4 regions of the Brevibacillus sp. 1238 genome follow, and region 2 is predicted to be linked to each of the others. Evidence: riboswitches for the same ligand, from Rfam matches in the RefSeq annotation. Region 2 holds a riboswitch; each other region holds the start of a gene.
The links. Region 2 has a riboswitch for cobalamin ahead of M2298_RS24370 (ABC transporter substrate-binding protein). Riboswitches for the same ligand answer to the same signal wherever they lie in the genome.
Positions count from the first base shown of each region.

Region 1: another riboswitch for cobalamin. It lies ahead of M2298_RS17795 (hypothetical protein); the one in region 2 lies ahead of M2298_RS24370 (ABC transporter substrate-binding protein).
Region 3: another riboswitch for cobalamin. It lies ahead of cobO (cob(I)yrinic acid a,c-diamide adenosyltransferase); the one in region 2 lies ahead of M2298_RS24370 (ABC transporter substrate-binding protein).
Region 4: another riboswitch for cobalamin. It lies ahead of nrdI (class Ib ribonucleoside-diphosphate reductase assembly flavoprotein NrdI); the one in region 2 lies ahead of M2298_RS24370 (ABC transporter substrate-binding protein).

Region 1 is NZ_JARXWC010000007.1:160,838-165,984, forward strand. It holds gene M2298_RS17785 (FecCD family ABC transporter permease) at 1-416, shown strand, start outside; gene M2298_RS17790 (YhgE/Pip domain-containing protein) at 659-3,334, shown strand; cobalamin riboswitch at 3,455-3,653, shown strand; gene M2298_RS17795 (hypothetical protein) at 3,807-4,052, shown strand; gene mmgD (citrate synthase) at 4,042-5,147, shown strand, end outside.
Region 2 is NZ_JARXWC010000015.1:70,641-75,787, reverse strand. It holds gene M2298_RS24380 (heme ABC transporter ATP-binding protein) at 1-587, opposite strand, end outside; gene M2298_RS24375 (FecCD family ABC transporter permease) at 584-1,621, opposite strand; gene M2298_RS24370 (ABC transporter substrate-binding protein) at 1,669-2,706, opposite strand; cobalamin riboswitch at 3,006-3,215, opposite strand; gene M2298_RS24365 (M24 family metallopeptidase) at 3,233-4,324, opposite strand; gene M2298_RS24360 (ABC transporter permease) at 4,510-5,147, opposite strand, start outside.
Region 3 is NZ_JARXWC010000001.1:77,801-82,947, reverse strand. It holds gene cobS (adenosylcobinamide-GDP ribazoletransferase) at 1-12, opposite strand, end outside; gene cobU (bifunctional adenosylcobinamide kinase/adenosylcobinamide-phosphate guanylyltransferase) at 9-539, opposite strand; gene cobD (threonine-phosphate decarboxylase CobD) at 545-1,651, opposite strand; gene cobO (cob(I)yrinic acid a,c-diamide adenosyltransferase) at 1,651-2,190, opposite strand; cobalamin riboswitch at 2,461-2,682, opposite strand; gene M2298_RS00380 (TerD family protein) at 2,863-4,953, opposite strand.
Region 4 is NZ_JARXWC010000002.1:682,780-687,926, forward strand. It holds gene M2298_RS07185 (hypothetical protein) at 1-80, shown strand, start outside; gene M2298_RS07190 (ACT domain-containing protein) at 115-627, shown strand; gene M2298_RS07195 (alpha/beta hydrolase) at 741-1,562, opposite strand; cobalamin riboswitch at 1,736-1,933, shown strand; gene nrdI (class Ib ribonucleoside-diphosphate reductase assembly flavoprotein NrdI) at 2,088-2,447, shown strand; gene nrdE (class 1b ribonucleoside-diphosphate reductase subunit alpha) at 2,434-4,518, shown strand; gene nrdF (class 1b ribonucleoside-diphosphate reductase subunit beta) at 4,568-5,147, shown strand, end outside.

The DNA of each region.
Region 1 (5,147 bases), on a different contig from region 2:
ACGGCTTGCTGCCCTGGCTTTGTGTCCTGATTCCTGCCGCTTTCGCCTTGCATCGGCAACTGGATATTATCAGCCTGGACGAGCACAGCTCTACGGGGCTTGGCCTTAGGGTCAGCCAGTCCCGCTACGGATTGTTGCTGCTCGCAGTCGCATTGGCAGGCGCTTGCGTCGCTGCGATTGGCTCCATCGGTTTTATCGGGCTGCTCGCTCCGCAAATAGCGCGCAAGCTGTTTGGCAACCAGCACCGGATTTTGTTGCCGGGAGCGGCGATCATCGGGGCGCTGATTTTGCTCATCGCAGACGCGATCGGGCGGGGAGTGAATCCGCCAGTCGAGATTCCCGCGGGAATTTTGACAGCGCTGATCGGTGTGCCCTACTTTTTGTACCTGGTGCGGGTGGAAAAGAAGCGAACATAGCACATGCAGGCAAAAATAACCCAAGAGGAGCCGTCTGTCTTGCGAAATTAGCAAAACAGGCGGTTTTTTCGCTCTATGCGCCGCTGCCTGATCGCCAAAAGGCACAGCCCGCAAAATCATAAAATGACGGACAGGGGCCAATGCTACTATTGGCAGCTTCCTTCCCGCTAATTTCCTTTTATGGTAGACTGTCATGTAAGTGTTTGACGCCCTTCATTCCTAATTAATCAGGTGGTACACACATGCGCTCTATATGGCAGATTTACAAGACGGACTGGATCAATATTTTCAAAGTACCGACGGGGATTTTCCTGATCATCGCGATCATCCTGCTTCCTTGCCTGTACGACTGGGTGAACATCAAGTCAGTCTGGGACCCGTACGCCAATACCCAAGGGGTAAAGGTTGCGGTGACGAGCGAAGACAAGGGCGCGACAGTGATGGACAAAGAGATCAATATCGGGGAAGAGCTGCTAAAAAGCTTGCAGCACAATGAAAAGCTGGGCTGGACGTTCGTGACGAAGGAAGAAGCCGAACGCGGCGTGGATCGCGGCGATTATTACGCCAGCATCCTGATTCCCGCCGACTTTTCCGAAAAGATTACCGGAATCGTCAATGGTCGGCTGGACAGGCCCGAAGTCATTTATACCGTCAACGAAAAAGTGAATGCCGTGGCTCCGAAAATCACCTCTTCAGGTGTATCGGCGATTGCCAAGCAGATCAACGAGAGCTTCACGGAAGCGGTCAGCGAAGCGCTTTTGACCAAGCTGACGGAGATTGGCGTGAAGCTGGAGGAGCAGTTGCCGACCATTCGCAAGATCGAGAGCGGCATTTTCGAACTGGAAAGCAAGCTCCCGGAGATTCATGCGGCAGGTCAGAAAGTGTTGGAGATCGAAAAAAAGCTGCCGGACATTCATGAAAAAGCGCAAATCATCCCGGAAGTGGAGAAGCGCATCCCCGAGATTAACCAGGCGGCCGATGCTCTTTTGAAGATTCAGCAAAACTGGCCGCGCATCAACGACGCTGCTTCCGCCGTCATCGCGATGGAAGAAAAGCTGCCGATGATCGATCAGGCGGTCGGGCGCATCGTCGAGCTGGACCAAAACTTCGGCAAAGTGACCAATGCGGTGACTACGGCCACGCAAAAGGCCAGTCAGGCAATTGAGATTGTTTCGGCGGCACAAAATGCCTTGCCGCGCATCGGAGAATTGGCTGACAAGGGAGTCGATTTTGCCGATCGGCTCAATCAATTTTTCACGGCGCATGACGGCGCTTTTGAAACAATCGCTCCGCTCATCAAGCAAAATCTCATTTTGGCTCAGCAGGCGTCCGATGCGCTTGTGCAACTGACAGACAGGCTGCTGCAAATCAATCCCGAACGGTTGCCTACAGCTGCCGAAGTGCAGGCTGTGTCTGACAAGCTAGGCAAAGCTGCGCGTATCGTCGAACACACCTCTGCGCTGGTCGACAAGCTGAACCGCTACATTCCGGGGCAGCCGCTGACGCCTTTTTCCGAGCGGCTCCATAAGCTGGAAGAGAAAATGCATCGGCAAATCGAGATTCTCGATACGATAGCGAAAGCGTTGGCAGACGGGAAAAAGCCCGCAAGAGACTTGATCGAGAGTCTGAATCAGTTGGCGAAAAACACGAGTGCGGAGCTGGGAGACATCCTGGCGCGCTACGATAGCGAAATCGTTCCGAAAATCGCCGAGGGCATCGAAAAGCTGAAAACAGTCGTGGGCGATTCCGCCGAACTGCTGCAAAAAGCAAAAGACAAGCTGCCGGATATCGAGGCGATTTTGAAAGAGACAAAAGCCGGACTGGAGCTGGGGCTGGCCGAACTGAAACGAATCGAGCAGGAGCTGCCGCAGATTCAGGCGCGGGTCCATGAACTGGCGCAAACGTTGCAAAGCAAGTCCGAAGCGTTTGCCAAAGCGATCCACACGGCAGCGCCGTTCCTCAAGCAGCATTTGCCAGAAATCAAGCAAAAGCTCGACCAGGCGGCTGGCTTCATCCAAAACGATTTGCCGCAAGCCGAGGCGGAGCTGACCAAGCTGGCTGACTTTGTCCGCAACAAGCTGCCTGAGGTGGAGAACGGCGTCCACCGGGTAGCCGAGCTGGTGCGCGATGATCTGCCCAAGCTGGAGAGTGCGATTGCGCAAGCGGCGGACAAGCTGAGAGAGGTCGAGGCGAACAATCACTTTGCCGATCTCGCCAAGCTGCTGCGCGGGGATATCAAGCGAGAGAGCGAGTTTTTGGCAAGTCCGGTGCAGATCAAGGAAAACCGCAAATATCCGATTCCGAACTACGGTTCGGCGATGTCGCCTTTTTACGGAGTATTGTCGCTATGGGTAGGAGCGACCTTGCTGATTTCTTTGCTCAAACCAGACCCGGAGAACCCGGACGGACGCTACAAGCCGTACCAGCTGTACCTTGGCCGCCTGGGCACATTCGTGACAATCGGGCTGTTCCAGGCACTGTGTATTACGCTCGGTGACTTTTACATTTTGGAAGCGTATGTGGCTGACAAAGTTCCGTTTGTCCTTTTCGCGATGCTCGTCAGTATGGTGTTCGTGACGATCACGTATACGCTGTTGTCGGTATTCGGCAATGTCGGCAAGGGTATCGCGATCATTTTCATGGTCTTCCAGTTTTCCAGCTCCGGGGGCACGTTCCCGATCAGCATGACGGCGCCTTTTTTCCAGGCACTCAATCCGTTTATGCCGTTCACCTACGCGATCAGTTTGTTGCGTGAAGGGGTCGGGGGCGTCCTCTGGGAGACGGCGATTCGGGATATTCTCATGCTGTGCGGCTTCATCGGCATCAGTCTGTTTATTGCGCTGGCTTTGAAACGACCGCTGAGCGGGCTGATTCAAAAATCGATGGAAAACGCGAAGAAAACGAAGATCATCGGGTAATCCGCTCGGCCATGATGCCAGCCTGTCAGTAGATGGGCTGGCATCATGGCCGTAATATCCAATATTTAGCAAAGAAAAGAATTGTTAATTTTCAAAATAACTGATATATTGAGAGCAAACTTCATACGTGTACAAACAGGTGCAGATAAATTCAACACTTTTATCTGCTTAAAAGGGAAGTTCGGTTCGAATCCGACGCTGTCCCGCAACTGTAATTGGGAGCGATTCGAAGATACCACTGTTTTCGCCAGCCGAAAATGGGAAGGTTCGAAAAGCGATGATCATAAGCCAGGAGACCTGCCTGTTTGAGCGCAACATCAATACCTACGAGGATAGGGGGTGTTAAGTGCGAGATGGATAGGCGTGTTTTTGATTTTCACAATCAGCATGCTTGTTTCGGTATTCATTCGCCTCTTAACAACTTCTGCGGAAGTTGTTTTTTTGTGCGGATTTTCAGGAGGGTACGTGACGGATGAGTGATTTTTTGTTTGGAACGGTGGAGTATTTCACCAACGATTTTCAGGCGTGCATTATGAACAACTTGACGATAGAGAACCCGAGCGCGATCAAAGCGCATTACGCGAAATTAAAAGCAGAGGTCATCAGGCGAGCAGAAAATCAGGCAGATCAAGAAAAGCTTTTGCACAATCTCGACAAGGCTTATCAACGTCTAAAGGTCAACTTAATCGGGGCGGAGGATGAAGAGAATGGGAGCTGAAGAAAAGTTTTTTCCAGGTCTGGAAGGTGTGGTCGCTGCGGAAACGAGCATTTCCTTTTTGGATACGAAGCAAGGGGAAATCGTCATCAAAGGGTACGATTTGATCGAGCTGTCCAAAGCGCATCGTTACTTGGATATCGTCCATCTTTTGCTGGAAGAATCGTTGCCGAACGAACAGCAAAAGCGCGAAGTGGAAGAAAAGCTGAAAGCCGAGTACGACATACCGAACCAAGTATTCGACATGCTCAAGCTGCTGCCGGAAAAAACGCATCCGATGGACGGCTTGCGCACCGGGCTTTCTGCGCTTGCCGGATACGACAGCCAACTGGACAACTGCACGGCGCAAGCCAACAAGGAGCGGGCTTACAAGCTGCTGGGCAAAGTGCCGAACATCGTCGCCAACAGCTACCGCGTGATTCAAAAGGAAGCGCTGATCGCGCCGCTGCCGGAGCTGTCGTACAGTGCGAATTTCCTGTACATGATCACGGGCAAAATCCCGTCCGACTTTGAAGAAGCCATCTTCGACCGTTCGCTTGTTTTGTACAGCGAGCATGAGATGCCTAATTCGACGTTTACGGCACGCGTCATTGCCTCGACGATGTCGGATTTGTACGGGGCGTTGACCGGGGCGGTCGCTTCCTTGAAAGGGAACTTGCACGGCGGCGCGAACGAAGCGGTGATGCACATGCTGCTTGAGGCAGGCTCGGTCAAGGAGTTTGAAGCTTTGCTGGAGTCCAAGCTGGCCAACAAGGCGCGGATCATGGGCTTCGGGCACCGCGTGTACATGAAAAAGATCGACCCGCGCGCACTGATGATGAAGGACGCCCTGAAACAATTGTGTGATGCAAAAGGCGACGACTTGCTGTACCAGATGTGCGAGGCAGGCGAAAAAATCATGGAGCGCGAGAAGGGCATTTACCCGAATCTGGACTACTACGCCGCTCCGGTTTACTGGATGCTGGGGATTCCGATTCCGCTGTACACACCGATCTTTTTCAGCGCAAGAACAGTGGGGCTGTGCGCACACGTCATCGAGCAGCATAGCCACAACCGCCTTTTCCGTCCACGGGTCAACTACATCGGCCAACGCCACGC
Region 2 (5,147 bases):
TTGAGATCGTGCAGCGATGAAAACACGGTTATTCCGAGTGTTTTGACCAAATCCATGACTTGCAGCTGATACCGGACATCCAGATGGTTGGTCGGCTCGTCGAGAACGAGAAACTCCGCTTGCTGCACCAGCGCCCTGGCAATCAAGACGCGCTGCTTTTCCCCGCCGGACAAGGAAAAAAAGCTGCGCTCGGCGTAAGCCTGCATCCCCACTCGTTCCAGCGACTCCTCACAAATGCGGCTGTCGGCTGTCGTATCCGTTTGAAACAGCCGCTTATGCGGTGAGCGGCCCATCATGACGATCTCCATGACCGTAAAGTCAAATTCGACCGAGCTTTCCTGACGAACCACCGCCATGCGCTGTGCATTTTGCCGTGCAGACAACTGGTACACGTTGTCATCGTCGAGCGAAATCAATCCGCTGTACGGCTTCAGCACGCGATAAATGCTTTTGAGCAAAGTCGACTTCCCGCTGCCATTCGGCCCGATCAGCCCGACGAACTCACCGGAGCGGACCGTCAGACTGATGTTGTGCAAAATCGTTTTGTTTTCCAGCCCGACTGTAATGTTCTCCACATTCAGATTCATCGTCCGCTACCTCCGAAAGAATAAGAACTGCGCAGCATCAGCCAAATAAAGAACGGGCCTCCGCACAACGCCGTGATGATCCCGATAGGAAGCTCCTCTGGGGCAAAAGCAAGCCGGGCAATCACGTCCGCCCAGATCAGAAAAATCGCTCCCAGCAAGGCGCTGACGGGCAAGACGCGTCGGTGATCGGAACCGACGATAACCCGCACGATATGCGGCATCATCAAACCGACAAATCCGATCGCTCCGCTGATCGAGACGATGACCCCCGTGAGCAGGGCCGTAATGACCAGCAGCAGCTTGCGAAATTGCACCGTGTTGACCCCAAGCGTCCCGGCAGACTCCTCGCCCATCAGCATCGCATTCAACGAACGATACTGCGCCAGCAGCACGATCAGACAAATGACCACGATCAATGTCGGGATGGTCAAATACTCCCACTTGCCGCCCGCGAGACTGCCGCTCATCCAGAACAACACCGAGCGGATGCCGTGTTCGTTTGGCGCAGAGAAAATGATCAGACTCGTAATCGCCGACAAAATCGCAGAAATGGCAATCCCCGCCATGAGCAAGCGCACGGTCGAGTTTTGCCCGCCGATTCGCGACAAAGTAAAAATAAGCAGGATCGAGACAAGCGCCCCTGTGAAAGCGCCAAACGACAGGGCGAATTGTCCGTACATGCTGAATGCTCCGAACAAAATCACCAAAGTCGCTCCAGCCGATGCTCCCGAGGAAACGCCTAATATGTACGGATCTGCCAGGGAGTTGCGAACGAGAGACTGAATCGCAACCCCCACAACAGATAGACCAGCCCCGACAACTGCCCCCAACAGGACACGGGGAAACCGAATATCCCAGATAATTGTCTGCTCTCCTTTTGACCAATCCACTTCGATCCACTGGTTGGTCAGCGGAAGATTCGATAAGGCAATTTTCCATACTGTCGCTGGTTTGATTTCCACCGAGCCGAGTGTTACCGCAAACGTAATCGAGACGAGCAACCCGATCAGCAGGGCAACGATGATGAAGGGCATCTTGATCTTATGCAGGGCCGTTCCCTCCTTAATTAAGCAGCCGTTCTTTATTTGAATTTATCCGGGTACAGTCCTTCGCCGAGGATTTTCAGCGCGATCGGTGCGCGTACCCCTTCGGAAGCTGCGGACAGTGGCAATACAATCAAACGTTTGTTTTGAATCGCTGGCAAGTCAGCCAGTTCCTTTTTGGCGAGCAAAAACTCTTTCTTCTGATCAATCGTTTTGTCGCCGTAATCCACGACAACGATAACGTCAGGCTTGCGGTTCACGACTTCTTCCCAGCTCACGGTTGCCCAGCCTTTTTGAATGTCGTCAAACACGTTTTTGCCGCCCGCCGCCTTGATCAGGGCAGTCATGTAGTTGTTTGCAGCTGTGAACGGCTGATCTTCTCCGCTATCGTACACAAACACGCTGAGCGGCTTGTCCACGGTACCGATTTTGCTTGTCGTTTGTTCCATTTCCGCTTTCATTTTGCCAATCAGTTCGTTCGCCTTGTCTTCCACGCGGAAAATGCGGCCGATGTTTGCAATGTCAGCGAATACGTCGTCAATAGTCGGGCCCGGCTTGTTGGAAGACTCTTGCAGGTACGATTTGACCCCTGCTTTCTCCAACTCCTCCATCGAGCCTACACCTTTATCGCCAAAGGCGCTTTTCCAGCCTGCATACACAAAGTCAGGGTTGGCAGCCATCAGCACTTCTTTCGTCGGGTACTTGTCGGACAGCACAGGCACTCTGTCGTAGTCAGCTTTCAACTCAGGCAAAATTTGATCGTCCAAATACGCAGTCCCGGCCATTTTGTCAGCCAGACCGAGAGCGAGCATAATTTCCGTCACGTGCTGGTTCATGGTGACAGCGCGTTTTGGTGCTTCCGGATAAGTCATTTCGATGCCGTTGTTGACGATTGTCACTGGCTTGTTTTCGCCAGCGGCAGGCTGGGCAGCTTGCTCCGAGCCTGGCTTGGTAGCAGCTTGTTCAGGAGCTGCCGGTGTTGCGGAACCACACGCAGACATGAGCAGCATGATTGCAGTCACAGACGCGAACCAAAATCCTTGCAAGGCTTTCTTTTTCTTAGGTGTTTTATTCATTTGTTTTGTTACCCTCTCTTCTTTTCATGTTCTCTGTGCGATGAAAACAATTGATATGTAAATCGTAATTATTACGAATTACATCTACACTATACGGAAAGCCGCTCCGTTTGGCAATACAGGAAATGGCATCTCCCCCTCTCCACGTGTTGCTGCCACGATGATACCCATAGAAAAAAGCACCTCCCAGTTTTCCAATCGGGAGGTGCTCGACATACGCAGACATATCTATAGATCCAGCGTTTGTGGAGCGCCTTTTCTAAAGATTGCTTCTACATCTGTCCCATCCTCGTGGGTCGATTGCAAATGATCTCATGGCAGGTCTCCTGGCTCACGAATCAACATGCCTAGTTCCCTTCCCATTTTTCGTCTCGCGAAAAACAGTGGTTGCTGCGTACTAGGCACTCCTCGTTTACAGTGGCGGGACCGCGCCGGATTTTCACCGGACTTCCCTATTAAGCTGGCGGAACCAAACGATTCCAGCCAGCACCATCAGATTCATATGAAATTGTGTGTTTCGTGATCGTTAGCCAATCACAGTCAATTGTTTCGGGAACTTGCTCAATACTTCCACGCCTGATTCGGTTACGAGCACATCGTCTTCAATGCGCACGCCGCCTACTCCCGGTACGTAAACGCCTGGCTCGATGGTGAACACCATGCCCGGGCGAAGCGTTTCCTGATTTTGACCATGTACGGACGGATATTCGTGCACATCCATGCCCAAACCGTGTCCCAGTCGGTGCATGAAGTATTCGCCATAGCCTCGCGCGGCAATCAAGTCGCGAGCGGTCTTGTCGAGATGGGCAAAAGTCACGCCTGGACGAACCTCTGCAATCGCCGCCTCATTCGCCGCAAGCACTGTCTCGTAAATCTCGCGCAGTTGTTCGCTGACTTCCCCGACGGCAAACGTGCGGGTAATATCGGAAACGTAACCATCAGCTGCTACGCCGATGTCAAACAGCAGCAAATCGCCTTCCTGCACCTGGCGCGACCCTGGCGTTCCATGCGGCAATGCCGATTTTTCGCCTGCCAGTACCATCGTGGAAAAGGATGGGCCATCTGCTCCCAGACGCTTCATCTGAAATTCCAGTTCCGCGACAATCTCCATTTCGGTCTGACCGACTTTGAATTTTTTCAACGTCTCGCCAAGCGTATCTTCGATCAGTTGAACCGCATTTTTCAAACGGGCAACTTCATCTGCCGATTTGATCAGGCGCATTTCACGAAGCGGTTCTTCCACATCGGTGTAGCTCTGCGCACCGACGACTTGTCCCATGGCTTCGAAGCGTTCTACCGTCATGTGGCTTTTCTCGATGCCCAGCTTGGACAAGCCCGCTGGCAACGCCTGCTTGAGAATCTCGTACGGATTGTCCGTATCCGTATGTGTAAGAATCGTCTGAACAAACGATGCTGCCACCGCCGCTTCCCGATCAAGGGCAGGCACAATCAGCGAAGGCTCGCCTTGGGCCGGAATGATCAGCCCCATAAAACGCTCGTGCGGATCAGTAAAAAACCCGGTCAAATAGTAAACATGCTTGGGAGAAGTGATCAATACCGCGTCTAACTCATGGTTTGCCAAAAAATCGTGCAGCTTCGAAATACGCTCCTGGAACAACTGCGTCACCTTCTCTTTCGACAATATTCTACCCCTGAGAATACCATTTTCCTGCCTAAAAAAGAAGAGAGAAGCGGAAAATTCTCTCATGAATCCTCCAGCATATGCCCAAAGAAAATAAGCCAGCAGACGCGAAAAAAGGGGCAGCCTGGACGCTTGTGTCCCTACTGCCCTTCGCACTACAACTAATTTTTCATCCGTGGATCAAGCGCATCCCGCAAGCCGTCGCCAATCAGGTTGAAGCCAAGTACGGTCAACATGATCGACAGTCCGGGAAAAATAACCGTCCACGGCGCTTTTTGAATGTATTGACGGGAATCGGAAAGCATTTTCCCCCACTCAGGCTCCGGTGGCTGCGCACCGAGTCCAAGGAAGCCGAGTGCCGCCGCTTCAATGATCGCAGTAGCAATCCCCATCGTCCCTGTCACGATGATCGGAGCCAGGCTGTTCGGCAAAATGTGCTGCATAATGATCCGGGAATCTTTCATCCCGATCGCGCGCGCCGCCATGACGAACTCTTCTTCCTTCAAGCTGAGAACCCGCGAGCGAACCAGACGTCCAAAAGTCGGAATGTTGATAATGGCAATCGCCAACAGCGCGTTTTGCAAAGACGGCCCCAAAATCGCGACAATCGCAATCGCCAACAAAATGCTTGGGAACGCCAGCATAATATCAAAAATGCGGGAGATCAGCGTGTCAATCCATTTGCCGTAAAATCCGGCGAGCAAGCCGAGAATCGTTCCGGCGACGACCGAGCCGATGACGGAAAAAGTGCCTACCCACAAGGAAATGCGCGCCCCGTACACGACGCGGCTGAACACGT
Region 3 (5,147 bases), on a different contig from region 2:
AAATGCATTCATCCTTTGATCCTCCACGGGATTCCGGCCATTACCGCGTAGACGGCATCTGCCTGCCGTGCAGTCTGTTGATTGACATCCCCGAGCACATCGGCGAACCATCTGCCCAGCCGGTTCATCGCCACTCCGCCCAAGCCGACCTCGCTGGTGACTGCGATCACTTTTTGCGGGGAGCGGCTGACGAGGGCAAGCCACGCCTCCAGTTCCTGCAAAAGCGCTTCGGTATGCTCCTGGCTGCGCCACTGCGCTTCCTCGACGCTCATCAGCCGATTGCTCACCCATGTCGACAAGCAATCAATCAGCACGACCCCGTAGCCTGATGCAACGCTCTCGTAGTCGCAAAGCCGCTCCCCTACCTCGACGCTTCCCCATTGACTTGGACGGCGCTCTTTGTGCCGCTCGATCCGCTGCTTCATCTCTTCGTCCCAGGCTTGCCCCGTTGCTACGTAAAGAACTCGCTCGCCAGCCTGTTCGGCCAGCTCTTCGGCAAAGCGGCTCTTGCCGGAGCGAACGCCGCCTGTCACCAACACCAGACTCAACGCTTGCCGCCCCTTTCATCCCGCACCTCGCGCAAGACCGCCATCAGGCGAGCATTTTCCGCACTTCCGCGAACCGCGATGCGCACGTCATGGGCAGTCAGTCCGGGATACATCGCGCAATTGCGGATCAGCACCCCTTTTTTGCCAAGCCATTCTTGCAACTGGGCCGCCGGCAGCTCCCCCGGCGAGCGAACGAGCAAGAAGTTCGCCTCTCCCGGCCACACTTGCCATCCCAGCTCCTTGCCGACGAAGTCGAGCAATTTGGCCCGCTCTTCGGCGATCAGGCTGCGGGTTTTTCGCTCGTACTCCTGCTCCATCAGGCACAGTTCCCCCGCCAAAAGGGCCAGCGCATTCACGCTCCAGCTCACTTGCTTTTGCCGCATGTTGGCGATCGCGTCCGGATGGGCGATCGCGTATCCCAGACGCAGGCCGGGAATCGCATACATTTTCGTCATCGACCGCATCAAAATGACCCGCGGAAAGCTCTCCAGGCGACTCGCCAGCGTAAATTGCCGTTCTTCCGCCACGAAATCGAGAAAAGCTTCGTCCACGACCAGCCAGGTGCCTGTCTCTGCCGCCCAGTCCGCCATTTGCAACAGCTCCTGCGGCTCGTACAAGATCCCGGTCGGGTTGTTCGGCGAGCCGACAAATACGAGATCAGCCTGTTCAAACAGCTTGTACAGCTCGGCGCGATCCGGCTTGTAGCCGTTCTCTGCTTTTCCGTAGCAACCAATGACACGCGCGCCAAACTGCTCGGAAAGCTCTGCATATTCCGAAAAGCACGGATACACGACGCCGACTGTCTCTGGTTGCAGCCCGAGAATCGCCAAAGCCATCGCTTCCGCCGCTCCATTGGCTGGCAAAAGACATGCTTCCGGCAGTCCGAGACGCTTCGCCAGCGCCTGGCGAAACTCGCGGTGTCCCGGGTCCGGATAGCGCAACACCGCAGACAGCGAATCCAGCAGCATGTCCCTGACCCGTTCCGGCATGCCGAGCGGATTGATATTGGCGCTGAAATCGAGAAACTCCCCTGGCTTTACGCCAAAGCGTTGCGAGGCGGTCAGCAAGTCGCCACCGTGACCATACGTTTCCAGCACGTTCATTAAAATTCTACCCCCAGCACTGCTGGTATTCCTTCGTCATAGTAATGCTTGAGCGGCTTCATTTCTGTCACCAGATCAGCCATGTCCATCACTTCTTGCTTGGCGCTCCGCCCCGTCACGACCAGATGCACATGGCTCGGCCTGTTTTGAATCGCTTCCAAAACATCCGACAGCGGCAGCACATCGTCAATGGGAAAACGATCGATCGCCAGCGCGTTGTTCAGCTCGTCCAAAATCACGACGTCATACGCTCCCGAAGACAGCTTTTCCCGGGCAAAAGTCCACGCCTCCTTGAGCGCTTCCCGATGCTCCTCTGGCGTCTTCGTCCACGTAAAGCCTACGCCCTTTTGCACGATCTCGATGCCGAGCTTGTCAAAAATGATTTTCTCTCCATACGTCCGCTCAGGCGACTTGATGAACTGAATCATAATCACCTTTTTCCCCCGCCCGGTCGCCCGTACAGCCAGGCCCACCGCTGCTGTCGTCTTTCCTTTTCCGTCTCCGGTATAGACCAAAAACAGTCCACGTTTATTGCTCACAACGCACACCCCCAGATTGAAGTGAAGACCTTGCTGTCATTTTGACCCTACATACTTTTCAGGGCCCCCGTCAGTTACCTAAAAAGGATAGTTTTCTCCAGCCCTTTTCAGGTACTTTTCGGGGACCCCATTGTCCAGTCCAAAAAGTGTCAGCGATTGCTTGTCAGGCGCACAAAAAAACGCTTTGTTTTCCAAAATCTAGAAGGAAAACAAAGCGCGGATAGCTGACAAAAACAATCCTCACCTCTTCCTTTGACCCGAAGGAAAACAGTGCATACACCAAAACAGGCAGGTTTCCTGGCTCAAGGATCATCACTCTTCTTCTCCTTCCCGCCTCGTAGTGGGGCAGTGGATGGCGCCGTTGCCAGGAAGAAGAGCTACTCTTTTACAGTGGCGGGACCGCGTTGGCATTTCACCAAACTTCCCTTTTAACCCTGTCTTTCACGAAATAAGCACTCGCAAAAACACAAGGACCTGTTTTCTATCCTATTCAAATGTCGTTCATTCATTTCAATAACACTCACTTGTTTTAATAATAGCAAATGCTACCGTGGATTCAAGCAAAAGCTGCAAATCGGAGAGGGAAAATGGAAAAACACGGAAAATCCGAGGGAGCGATTCTTGCAAACAACGAAAAAAGCCAGCCTGAGCTGACTTTTAAACTTCCCATCATTAACCAGCGAGGAAATCAGCCAAGATCACTTCCATGTCAAACGGGGTAATCCCCTCTTCCATGGAAAAAACCGTGTCTGCTTCCTCCATCCGGTCGGTAATCGTCCCTCTCGCCTGTGCGTGCAGGGTGAACAGCTCGTGCAAGGTCGGCTTCACAAGTGTCGTCAGCGCGCGGCCCATCCATTCGATACCGCCGCCATTTGCCTCTACGTTGTTGACGAAGCGCGGATGCGAACGCAGCGCGATGTCCGTCCAAATGACTTTTCGCTCTGCCAGATCGAGAATGACCGGGAGGCAGATCGTCGAACGGGCAGCGATGTCGGCTTTATCCTGAACTGTCAACGGTTCAAAAACTTCGCCGGACTCGGGCTGACTGCGGATCATCCAGCCTGCGAAGCACTCCGGCAAATCGCAATACGGCTGGCTCGTAAACGAGTTCAGTGACATCACGACATAGCGCCCGCCGTATCGAAGCACTGACTCGATATCGACATCGATGAACTCGCACGCTCCGTTCGGCGCTTGTACGACATCGCCGCTATGGCAGGCGCGATACTTCTCGGACCGCAAATTGGTGTAGGACACATGCTCCATGTACGTCCACTTCTCGTCATACAGGACAGCGGACAAATCGATATCTACCCGCCCGGTAGGGACATCGTTGACGATCCCTTCCTTCCACCAGGTGAAAAAGCGGATCGTGCTCCCCTCGGGGATCGGCAGTCTGGAGCCGCGCGCTATCGTGCGCAACGCCTTGCTTGCCGATCTTTGGGAAAAAGGCACCAGTTGCTCGTGCAATTGCGGGTCGATATAAACTTTTCCGAGAGCAGGCAAGGCAGAAAAGCGCTGAATCAACACCTCGCGACATATCCCGGCTGCACGCGCGCGCTGTTCATCCACCAGCCGTGGAAGCGCATTGGGGATCGCCTGTACTTTTGCCACTTCTCCTTTTGGAAAGAACGTTCGCCACTCACCGTATCGCTCCCGCTTGTCAAAGTGATTCATCACCTGCAAAAGGACGGGGGTCGATACAGAAGTCGCTATCTGCTCAAAGGAGCGCAACACCTGATCGCCCGCTTCCGTCAAGCGGAGCATGTGATCCAGCCGTCGGGCAAATTCACCTGGCCGTTGCATCAGCAATCTGGTCGCTTCTTTTATATCGCACACCAGGATCGCCAGCTCGACCTGACTGTTGAAAGTCTCGATGCGCCGATTGTTGCGCAAAATATCAAACGCTTCCGCTGCCCGCGGATAGCGGTCTTTGTATTCAAAAGGATGCAAAATCTCCCCGAGGCGAATCCAGCGGTTTTTATAGCGCTGCATGTCTTCCGCCAGGTTCGGGCTTGCTTCCAGCAATCGAAGCAACAGCCTGCGCTCGGCCCGTCTGAACTTGCGAAACTTCACAGGAGCAGCCAGGCTGACATCCCCGTCGGACAGAGCCGCCGCCAGTCGCAGAACATCTGTCGACGTCTTGCAATACTTCGCCAAAAAGTCAGGCGGCATTTTGTCAGCCCGAAGCAACACGCTCGCCACGACAGCGGCATTTTCCTTGTGCGGGATTTCCGGCGGCAAAGCTTCCGCAATCCCTTTGCAACCGTGAATCAAGCCTTTCAAGTCTTCCTTGTCCTGAGCGGAGAGCGAACTGTTCGCCCGCAGCATGTTCATGCCTATTTGCAGCAGCTCTTCGTCCGTTCCCAGCTGAATCACTTTCAAACGGGATTCTTTCAGGAGCGGCAGCCGCTTTTTCACTTCATGCACGGGAAGCTGCCACGTCAAGTAATGGATAATCGCCTGGAGGTACAGTTCCCCGTCGCTCGCTTCCATGACCTGGCGCGGGAAATTCGGATAAAAAGGCTTAAAGCGCCTGGAGGCACCGACCATGTCTTTTAAAACTCTCACTACCTCCGAGTAGAGCGGGAAAAATTCCGCTTCGGACAGCGTGCGGATTCGCTCGATCAGCTCCAGGGAAAACGTGTAGCCCAGGCTCTCCATATTGCGCAAGGCCGCAGCCAAGTAAGAGACAGGCAATTCATGCTGTCCCGCTTTCACAATCAGTTTGTTTTTCCGGCGAAGGTAGATTTGATTTTTCATCGGCAGCAATAAAAAAAATCAGGAAAGCAGTACCCCTAATATCCAAGTTGAGTAGAAGGAAGGTGTACAATAGCCTGATTTTTTTGTTCCTTTTGTCATTTTTATACATATTATCCTGTTTGCCATAGGTTGTAAAGGCTCTCCCGAAAAATAGGAGTTTCTTCACAGGCGGTCTGTTTGGCCTTGCATCCTTT
Region 4 (5,147 bases), on a different contig from region 2:
AAAGCCTGACAGCCTGGTACCGTTCCGAAAACCATTCCTCCATCATCAAAGAGCCGGAAGAGTGGATTCTTCCGAAATGAAGAATAACCTTGACTGGGAGAGTGAGGGCATTACATGACCCAATACGCTGGACTTCGTGAGTTGGCCCAATTGATTAGCAGACTGGAGCCGCAGCTTGCAGGGGCAACCTTGAGCATTTTGGCCCATGAAAACAAAGAGCAGATCGCGTCCTTGCTTCTGGAAGGGCTGGGCAGCGGCGTTTCCGTGCAAAACAGCTCAGGTGAATACGCCAACCATTTGGCGAATTTGCGCGTGGGCGCGAACAAATATACGTTCGCCCAGGACTGGCGCGAGGTGTACATCAGTGAGATCAATTACTGCGCCTGTCGGATTCCGCCGGGCGGTCACGGTCTTTTGGTGCACCATACCGACTATCCCGGGGTCATTTACGACGTATCCCGCAAACTGGCTGACCACGAAATCAATATTTCCAAGCTGAACGTGTCGCGCGAGCAAAAAGGGAAGAACGCCCTGCTTGTTTGCGTCACGGATGAAGAGATTACGCCAACAGTTGTAGCGGCGATTGAAGAGCTGCCGCAGATCAACAAGGTGTTGTCCCTCCAGTAAGCCGAAAAAGAGCAGAAATGCGTGCATGACCGCTCATATGTTTCGTATGGGCGGTTTTTTGCGTGCGTGGAGCGGTTGTTGGCCGGTTTTGGGAAAAGAAAAAGCTGCCCTGGTTAGCGGGCAGCGGTTTTGGAAGCGAAGCGGATCGCGTGGCTGATCAGGACGTGCAAGACAGAGGTGTGATTTTCGTCCGGGAATTGACGGAACGTGGCTTGTATCTGACCTGTGCCGAGAGCGGACAGCCTTTTTGCCATGGCCTCAGCTTTGACGTTGACGTGGAAGCGCCCGTCGTTCTCCAGTTCCCCGATCGTCAGGAGCGCTCTGACTTTCAGCTCGTCTGTAAGCCGTTCAGGCAAGCGCCGCTCTTCTTCGAGCAGGACGCTTTCGTTCCAGTGAATGGACGGGCTGCCGGCGATATAGCATTGGTACTCGTGCGGCCGCGTCAACAGGGCGTGCAGCACCAGCAAGCCGCCGAGAGAATGACCGAAGATCGTCTGGCGGGTACGATCGATAGGAAAATCTTTTTCGATAGCAGGCTTCACCGTTTTCTCGATAAACGAAAGAAACCTTTCGGCGCCGCCCATTTCCGGCCATTCTCCGCCGCGCGGATGAGCGGGCAGCTCGTCTTGCGGAACGACATGCGTGAAGTCGTAGTAGCGGGACGGATGGAAAGGCGCTTCCGTCGGATAGCCGATGCCGACGACGATGGCTGGTTGCACGCCTGTTTTTTCAGGAGCGCGGCATTGCAGGCGAATGGCTTCGGTCATCGTGCCGAAAACCGAGTTGGCGTCCAGCAAATAGATGACAGGAAAGCCTGTTGGCGGCGGGGCTGTGTCTGGCGTGCTCACAAATAGGTGGAACGTACGATCGTTGTATGTTATTTTTCTCGTTTGGGAACGGGGAATCGCTACTGCCTCGTAAGTCGTACTGTCCATCATGGGTCACTCTCCATTCGTCCGTAGGCGTTAACTTTTATGTACACGAAACTTATTATATGGACGAAAACCAGAGATTGGCAATAGAGAAATGAGAGAGATTATCACTACGAAAATTGAACATGCCAAGCTTGACTCCTACGATATATTGAGGTAAAGTAAGTTTTACCAACTACATATTGATGCGGACAGGTGTTTACCACGCTATATTTGGTAGACTTAATAGGGAAGTCGGTGAGATTCCGACGCGGTCCCGCCACTGTGATGAGAGAGTTCCATTTGCTTGTGATCGCCACTGATTGAGCCAATCGGGAAGGCCAAATGGAGCAATGACCCCAAGCCAGGAGACCTGCCTGACTGCAAGCACTGTGTAACCTACGGAAGATAGGGAAGTGTTCGAGCGCTCCATTCGTTTGTCATGCTGAATGGATACGATGGGAATCATCATGCGCATTCGACATTTTGGCGTCGAATGCGCTTTTACTTTGGCTAAAAAGTATACAATTGCAGTAAAGGATGAGGGACATGATAATCGCTTTTGATTCAAAAACAGGAAACGTGAGACGATTCGTAAACAAAATCGATCTGCCGCGCGTGGAAATCGATCCGGAGATGGTGCTAGACGAGCCGTTCATCCTGGTGACGTACACGACAGGCTTCGGGCAGGTGCCAGAGAAGGTGGACCGTTTCCTGAAGCGAAATCATGTCTATTTGCGCGGAGTGTCTGCCAGCGGCAATCGCAACTGGGGCACCAGCTTTGCCAAAAGCGCAGATACAATCGCGATCCAGTATGGCGTTCCGGTGATTTCCAAGTTTGAATTGTCCGGTACCGGCCGTGACGTGGAACAATTTACGAGTGGGGTGGCAGCAATTGCGGCACATTGAATTGAACAACCAACTAATGCAGCGTGGAAACGACGGGTTTTACCAATTGGAAAAAGACAGAGAGGCAGTCGCCGTCTTCATGGAGGAAGTGCAGGCGAAGACCATGACCTTCAACAGTGTCAAAGAGCGGATGGACTATTTGATCCAGCATGATTTTTATGAAAATGTGTATGAGGACTACACCGTTGAACAGGTCGACGAAGTTTTCCGACTGGCGCATGACACTGGTTTTCAATTCGCGTCGTACATGGCCATCTCCAAGTTTTACAAAGACTACGCTCTGAAAACGGACGACAAGTCCACGTATTTGGAACAGTACCCGGATCGGGTAGCGATTGTTGCTCTCTCGCTCGGCCGCGGAGACTTCGAGCTTGCGAAGCGCCTGACTGTTTCCATGATGGAACAGCGTCTCCAGCCGGCTACACCGACATTCCTCAATGCAGGGAAAAGCCGCCGCGGGGAAATGGTCTCCTGCTTCTTGCTGGAAATGGACGACTCCCTGAACTCGATCAACTACGTGCTCGGAACTTGCATGCAGCTCTCGAAAATCGGCGGCGGCGTAGCGGTCAATCTGTCCAAGCTTCGCGGGCGGGGAGAGCCGATCAAAGGCGTCGAGGGCGCAGCCAAAGGCGTCATGCCTGTACTCAAGCTTTTGGAAGATGCGTTTTCCTACGCCGATCAGATGGGACAGCGCAAAGGCTCCGGGGCAGCTTATTACAACATTTTTGGCTGGGACATCAACGAGTTTCTCGATTGCAAAAAGATCAACGCTGACGAAAAATCGCGGATCAAGACATTGTCGATCGGCCTGATTGTGCCGAATGTGTTTTACAAGCTGGCAGAGGAGAACAAGCCTCTGACCGTGTTCGCTCCTTACTCGGTCTACAAGGAATACGGCGTTCATCTGGATGATCTGGATCTCGATCAGATGTACGACGAGCTGGTCGCAAACGAGCGCATCAAGAAAAAGATCGTCATGAGCGCCCGCGAGATGCTTACCAAGATCGCGATGATCCAGATGGAATCGGGCTATCCGTACATCATGAACAAGACGAATGCGAACAAAAACCACGCGCTCAAAGATATTGGAGCGGTCAAAATGTCCAACCTGTGCACGGAAATTTTCCAGTTGCAGGAGACTACCACGATCACGAATTACGGCGAGGAAGACATTATCCGCCGCGACATCAGTTGCAATCTGGCTTCCCTGAACATCGTCAACGTGATGGAGCACAAAAAAATCCGTGAATCCGTGCGCGAAGGCATCGAAGCGATTACGTCCGTCAGCGATGTAACCCGTGTGGAAAATGCGCCGGGCGTGCAAAAAGCGAACCGCGAGCTGCATTCTGTCGGATTGGGTGCGATGAACCTCAACGGCTACCTCGCGAAAAACAAAATCGCGTATGAGAGTGAAGAAGCAAAAGATTTTGCCCGCACGTTCTTCATGATGATGAACTTTTACTCGCTGGAGATGAGCGCCGAGATTGCCAAGGCAAAAGGGGAAACCTTCATGGGCTTTGAGCAGTCGGAGTACGCCAAGGGCACTTATTTTGACAAATATCTCGCAACCGATTACCGTCCGCGTACGGAAAAAGGCAAGCAGCTGTTCGAGGGCGTGCACATTCCGACGCCAGAGGACTGGGCTTCTCTCAAGCAAAAAGTGCAGGAGAACGGGCTGTATCACGCCTATCGTCTGGCGATTGCTCCGACACAGAGCATTTCCTACATTCAGAATGCGACATCGAGCGTAATGCCGATCGTGGAGCATATCGAGACGAGAACGTATGCGAACTCGACCACGTATTACCCGATGCCGTACTTGACGCAAGAGAACTATTTTTACTACAAGTCTGCCTATGTGATCGACCAGTTCAAAGTCATCGATCTGATTGCCGAAATCCAGGAGCATGTGGATCAAGGGATTTCTACCGTGCTGCACGTCAACAGCAACATCTCGACAAGAGAGCTGGCTCGCTACTATATTTACGCGGCGAAAAAAGGCTTGAAGTCGCTCTACTACACGCGCACCAAGCATCTGACGGTAGAAGAGTGCATTAGCTGCGCCGTTTAACAACAGATGTAGGTCATTGGAACAAGTTGATAGAGAAGAGGAACGCCTTATGAAAGCAGTCAATTGGAACAGGCCGGACGACGATTTTACGATGACGTTTTGGAATCAGAACATCATGCAGTTCTGGACCGATGACGAGATTCCGCTGTCGGACGACAAAATGTCCTGGATGGAGCTGAGCGCTACCGAGCGGGACACGTATAAAAAAGTGCTGGGTGGCCTTACCTTGCTCGATACGGTGCAAGGCGGCGTCGGAATGCCGAAAATCATGGAGCATGTGGACGGATTGCAGCGAAAAGCCGTCCTGGCTTTCATGGGCATGATGGAGCAAATTCACGCCAAGTCTTACAGCAGCATTTTCACGACTTTGGCTGCCACCGAAGAAATCGACGAGATTTTTGCCTGGGTGGAGCGCAATCCGCATCTGCAAAAGAAAGCGGCGTTGATCTCGCAACGCTATCAAAGCATCGAGACAGCGAAAGACTTGTACATGGCGATGGTTGCCTCTGTTTTTCTGGAAAGCTATTTGTTTTACAGCGGCTTCTTCTACCCGCTCTTTTTGGCTGGACAGGGCAAGATGACGAGCAGTGGCGAGATCATCGACCTGATTGTGCGCGACGAAAGCATTC